2 regions of the Xenorhabdus aichiensis genome follow, and region 1 is predicted to be linked to the other one. Evidence: predicted binding sites of a transcription regulator. Region 1 holds the regulator's gene; the other holds the start of a gene.
The links. The regulator LexA, encoded in region 1, represses DNA repair genes until DNA is damaged. The targets are predictions, from matches to a motif close to TNCTGTATGTACATACAGNA.
Positions count from the first base shown of each region.

Region 2: the regulator LexA is predicted to act here: its motif matches at 1,858-1,877, upstream of uvrA (excinuclease ABC subunit UvrA).

Region 1 is NZ_JAQRFO010000051.1:11,784-14,993, forward strand. It holds gene PSI22_RS17620 (DUF2628 domain-containing protein) at 1-301, shown strand, start outside; gene zur (zinc uptake transcriptional repressor Zur) at 625-1,137, shown strand; gene lexA (transcriptional repressor LexA) at 1,280-1,894, opposite strand; gene PSI22_RS17635 (diacylglycerol kinase) at 2,013-2,384, opposite strand; gene plsB (glycerol-3-phosphate 1-O-acyltransferase PlsB) at 2,523-3,210, shown strand, end outside.
Region 2 is NZ_JAQRFO010000029.1:44,440-47,649, forward strand. It holds gene PSI22_RS13615 (thiamine pyrophosphate-binding protein) at 1-458, opposite strand, end outside; gene PSI22_RS13620 (single-stranded DNA-binding protein) at 1,159-1,689, opposite strand; gene uvrA (excinuclease ABC subunit UvrA) at 1,940-3,210, shown strand, end outside.

The sequences.
Region 1 (3,210 bases):
TAAGGTAGGTATAAAAAACATACCGCAAAAAAAACGAATTCTGATAAATATAAATTGGCTTGCCTTTATCTTTGGCATTTTTTATTTCTTAGCTATAGGATTATGGAAAAAAGGTTTGAGCTTATTCATTTTTTCCATTTTATTAGCTATAGGCGTTACATCAATATCTGAAACCCTAATATATGGAACAATGCCGCTAACATATATTATGTGGGGTTTTACAGCGAACTATGCCTATTATTTAAAAGAAATAAAAGGCGATGATGGCTGGAATCCCTTTAAAGACATCTTCACTAAATAACAATTGCGTTAATTCCCCTTACAAAATAGCGGCTTTTAAAAGAAGCTGCTATTACCACCATACATGCTTTTTTCTACCGCCAAAGAATTAAAATTTTGTTTTCAGCATATTCTATCGTTCTTATCTACCGATTAATTTTTATTTTTATCCTGAATAGCCATTCTCCAGTAAACAAAGTATTGCGTAACAGCAGAATAGTTAGTCACCTTTTCACTGACGCGTTTAACCATCAGCGCCGTAGCCGTCTGCCTGGATTCCACTTCCAGACTGAAAAACATGATAATATTACAACTATTGGCATCATGCTGGGTGTGAAAGGTGTAATGAAAACTATCAATCCAAAAAAATTACTGACACAGGCTAAGACAATCTGCCTATCACGAGGAGTGCGTTTAACACCTCAACGCCTTGAAATTCTGCGTTTAATCTCAACGCAGCCAGGCGCAATCAGCGCCTATGATTTATTGGATCTGCTACGTGAAGTCGAGCCACAGGCAAAACCGCCAACGGTCTATCGTGGGCTGGAATTTTTGCTTGAACAAGGTTTTGTCCACAAAATAGAATCCACAAATAGTTATGTGATTTGCCATCATTTTGAGGAACCCAGCCATACGTCAGCCATGTTTATCTGTGAGAATTGTGGTTCCGTTACCGAGCGGGATGCCAAGGATATTGAATCCGCTATTCAGCAGTTAGCTCAAGGCGTAGGGTTTCATTTACGACACAGCGTGATTGAAGTCCACGGTTTGTGTTCCCCTTGCCATGAAATCGATTCCTGTACAGAACGCGATACATGTCAGCATAATCACAAGACTGAAGAGAATAAAAAGAAATAAGGCAAAATAGCCTTAAGTTTGATTGAGGCGGTCATGGCCGATAAACACATTTATTTTCAAACTCCCGTAAAACTTTTATTGAACGGGTACTACGAAAAATGACCGCCCCAGAATGGCAAAGTGCAATTATCCGCTTTTACAATCAGATCCAATCCCCGTTACGAATAATACCAACTGCCAATCCTTCAATGGTAAAACTCTGCTCACTTAAATCCACAACGATAGGCTCGAATTCCGGATTTTCAGCAATCAGTTCAATTCTGTTTCCTATTTGTCTAAAACGTTTTACTGTTACTTCATCTTCAATTCGCGCCACGATGATTTGGCCGTTATGAACATCCTGTGTTTTATGAACAGCAAGTAAATCCCCATCCATAATACCGATGTCTTTCATGGACATCCCGCTGACACGCAACAGGAAATTAGCATTTGGTTTGAATAATGCAGGATCAACTTTGTAATGACTCTCGATATGTTCCTGAGCCAGCAATGGTTCGCCAGCAGCAACACGACCAATCAGCGGTAATCCCGCCGACCCTTCTTCTTCAAGAAGCAAACGGAGACCTCTGGATGCACCAGAGATAATCTCTATCACCCCTTTGCGCGCCAATGCTTTTAAATGCTCTTCTGCCGCGTTAGGTGAACGAAAACCAAGACGCGCTGCGATTTCAGCACGTGTTGGTGGCATACCCGTTTGCGAAATATGGTCACGCACCAAGTCATAAACTTGCTGCTGTCTGGCAGTTAATGCTTTCATTTCGCCCCCTGTTTGTTTATACAGTCAAACTGTGAGTATATACAGGTAAAATCGAATTGGGAACCTGCCAGCCCGTAAAAGCCGCTAAAGAATGTGTATTGACGAAAACCATGTCATATCAGTGCATAAAATACGACCAAAGGATCATTCCCCAGATAAACAACGCCAGAATCATTGTCAGAAATACCGCAGCTGATCCCATGTCTTTCGCCCTGCCCGATAATTCATGGTATTCACTGCCAATGCGATCAACTACAGCCTCAATGGCGCTATTGAGGATTTCCACAATGACCACCAGCATGACTGAACCGATGAGCAAAAGCCTCTCGGACGTGCCAAAATCAAGGGAAAATGCAATGATGATCGCTAATATGGCTACAATGACTTCCTGCCGAAATGCCGCTTCATTTTGCCACGTAGCCCTAATACCTTTCGCCGAGTATCCTGCCGCTTTAATGATACGAATCAAACCTGTTGATTGATTTGCCATAAAAAATTTTCTTCAATTAGCATAATATTTGTAAGGTCATATAACTTTTAGCTCCTATTATTGTCTTATTTCCACAGATCTCAAAATCTGTTTCTGGTATGCTTGCGACGCGTTGCTAACAAGAGGCTTAAAGTTGTTATGTCAAGTTGGCGTAAAATATATTATAAGTTGTTGAATTTTCCATTAAAATTCTTAGTAAAAAGTAAACTTATCCCCACGGATCCCATTGCAGAACTGAGCCTTGATACGACACGGCCTATTTTGTATGTGCTGCCGTATCACTCAAAAACAGACTTATTGACCCTGCGTCAACAATGCTTGGCGCAAGATCTGCCGGATCCGTTGAATCCTTTGGAAATAGGTGACACCCTGCTTCCAAGCTATGTCTTTATTGATGATGGCCCACGTGTGTTCCGTTGCTATGCACCTAAACATGAATCCGTGAAGATTTTTCATTCTTATCTGGATCTGCATCGCAATAATCCCGATTTGGATATTCAGATGGTGCCTGTTTCTGTGATGTTCGGCCGCTCCCCTGGACGCGAAGGGCAAGAAGGAAATACAGCGCCACAGCTGCGTTTACTAAACGGTGTGCAAAAGTTTTTTGCGATTCTGTGGCTTGGACGGGATAGTTTTGTGCGTTTTTCCACACCCGTTTCATTACTCAGCATGGCCAATGATCATGGCACGGATGATATCATTGCCAATAAACTTGCCCGCGTTGCACGGATACACTATTCCCGTCAGCGTTTGGCTGCGGTAGGGCCACGTTTGCCCGCCAGACAGGATCTGTTCAACAAGCTGCTGACATCCAAAGCCATTGAGA
Region 2 (3,210 bases), on a different contig from region 1:
TTCCTTAATTTTTTCTCGAGGTCAAAGTAATCATCCTTTTGGTTTATGATAATGATTTCATCAAAATAACCGTGTCCATCCGGGAGACACAGTCCGTCTATATCTTGTACTGTAGTTTCCTGCAAGCTCCACTTCCCTGAAGGGGTAACAGACGTGATTGATGAGATGAAAATGACCTTTGCACCATCTAACTTTGCTGCTCTTAACCCAGTTAATGCATTACTTATTCCCGGACCCGCTGTAGCAAAAGCTACGGCGGGAACCTGATGACACAAACTGAATTCAGATGCAGAAAAGGTTCCTCCCGACTCATGCCTACAGTGAAATATTTTTATTTTTTCTGATTCCGTGAATGCCTGCCATATAGGTGCAATAAACCCACCGGAAACCCCAAATGCCGCTTTAACCTCACAATCCTCAAGCAATTTAACTAAAGTTTTCGCAATATTAACTGACATGCTATATTTCGTCCTTTTTTTAAGAATAAAGCGTATTAGCTATCCCAATAAAAAATAAATTCATGATACTAATCGCTATCATTAACGTTCATTTATAGCATGCAATAGAAATCTAAGTATGCACACTAAAACAACCTCACTATTTAAATTCATAATGAGATAGTTACATAATTATAATAATAACCAAAATTTCAATATATAATTAAAATATAATCCATTCAGATATAATTTTCATAATGACACTCGATTTTTCATAATAACCACTCATATATTATTTATTAGTCATATTACATTTAACTCAGACAAATACAAAATTATCAGTATGTTTATTTTTAAGAATAATTTAAGATATTTTGTAAAGCATAGACTATTATCTGAATCGGCCTCTTCTATTGTAGTTATTATTAGATCATGATACGCAGATAGGGCACACCTTATAACTTACCTATTGCAAATATTTATTTTTTTCTCCTGAATCCATGGAGTCCGTTGACAGTCAATACCTATATTTTGATCACCACGATTTACCCATGAATTTAAGAAAAGGGCAATAATTTGTCATGGGGAAGTTTCAACCACCATCCACATGACGCCCTCTCTACGCAGGAGGGGGGTCAGTTAAGAATAAAAAAACCCAGCATTTACGCTGGGTTAAATCTGATTAACTATTCTATTTTGACACTTTTAGAATATATGTGATTTAAAAAGGAATATCATCATCAAAGTCCATTGGCGGCTCGTTACTCTGTGGAGCTGGAGACTGTGCCGGACGAGATGGAGATGGAGATGGTTGACCACCACCACTGAATTGCTGAGAAGCCTGTGGCTGCTGAGGCTGTCCCCAATTACCGCCTTGCGCTGGAGCATCTTGTGACGCGCCGCCGCGACCACCCAGCATCTGCATTGAGCCACCAATATTTACCACAACTTCAGTAGTGTAACGTTCTTGACCGCCCTGATCCTGCCATTTGCGAGTCTGCAAAGAGCCTTCGATATAAACCTGAGAGCCTTTGCGCAGATACTCACCAGCAACTTCTGCCAGTTTGCCGAAGATCACCACGCGGTGCCACTCGGTTTTCTCTCTCATCTCACCGGTTTGCTTGTCACGCCAGCTCTCAGACGTTGCTAGAGTAATGTTGGCGACTGCACCGCCATTCGGCATATAGCGAACTTCCGGGTCCTGCCCCAAATTACCCACTAAAATAACTTTGTTTACGCCTCTGCTGGCCATTGGGAATACTCCTGATGAAATGAATTTTGCTAAAAATGGATTTCTCTAATTATAAGCAAAGTAGTTTACCATGCGAGGACTAAGTTTAAACATAGACCCGTTATATTATACTTTGCGAAGTTTATCGTACTTTACACTGTAATGGTTGCAGCATGAATATCCATCTAGCACTGTATATCCATTCAGCAATATTTGTGCAATAATAACGCGTTTATTTGTTACACACCATCAATTATCTGGGAAGTCGTACATGGATAACATCGAAGTTCGGGGCGCCCGCACCCATAATCTCAAGAATATCAATCTGATAATTCCCCGTGACAAACTGATAGTCATTACAGGGCTATCTGGCTCCGGTAAGTCGTCCCTGGCTTTCGATACATTATATGCAGAAGGTCAACGTCGTTATGTGGAATCACTCTCTGCCTATGCCCGCCAGTTTTTGTCTCTAATGGAAAAACCGGATGTTGATCATATCGAAGGCCTCTCTCCCGCCATTTCCATTGAACAGAAATCGACTTCCCATAACCCGCGTTCAACTGTCGGGACGATTACCGAAATTCACGATTATCTCCGCCTGCTGTTTGCACGCGTAGGTGAACCGCGTTGCCCCGATCATGATATTACGCTGGCTGCTCAAACTATCAGCCAAATGGTGGATAATGTGCTGGTATTACCGGAAGGCCAGCGTCTGATGCTACTGGCTCCTGTCGTCAAAGAACGCAAAGGGGAGCACACCAAGCTGCTGGACAACCTTGCCGCACAAGGTTACATCCGCGCCCGTATTGATGGAGAAGTGTGTGACCTGTCTGACCCACCAAAACTTGAATTACAAAAAAAACACACTATTGAAGTGGTCGTCGATCGCTTCAAAGTCCGTGCTGATCTGGCTCAACGACTGGCGGAATCATTCGAAACCGCGTTAGAACTTTCCGGCGGAACGGCTGTCATTGCCAATATGGATGACGAGCAGGCTGAGGAGTTAATCTTCTCCGCTAATTTTGCCTGTTCCATCTGTGGTTACAGTATGAGCGAACTGGAGCCGCGCCTGTTTTCCTTCAACAATCCCGCGGGCGCCTGCCCTACTTGTGACGGTTTGGGCGTTCAGCAATTTTTCGATCCTGAGCGTGTTATCCAGAATGGCGATATTTCTCTCGCGGGTGGTGCGATCCGAGGTTGGGATCGCCGTAATTTCTATTACTTCCAGATGCTTAAGTCATTGTCAGACCACTATAAATTTGATATCGAAGTTCCATTCAATGACTTAGACCCAGCCATCAGAAAAACAGTTTTATACGGTTCAGACAAAGAATCCATCGAGTTCAAATACACCAATGATCGGGGCGATACCACGGTTCGCCATCATCCGTTTGAAGGTGTGTTGCACAATATGGAGCGCCGCTATAAAGAGACAGAATCCACCGCAGTGCGGGAAGAGCTGGCAAAATATATCAGTAACCGTTCCTGCATCTCCTGTGACGGAACCCGGCTGCGCAAAGAAGCGCGTTATGTCTTTATCGA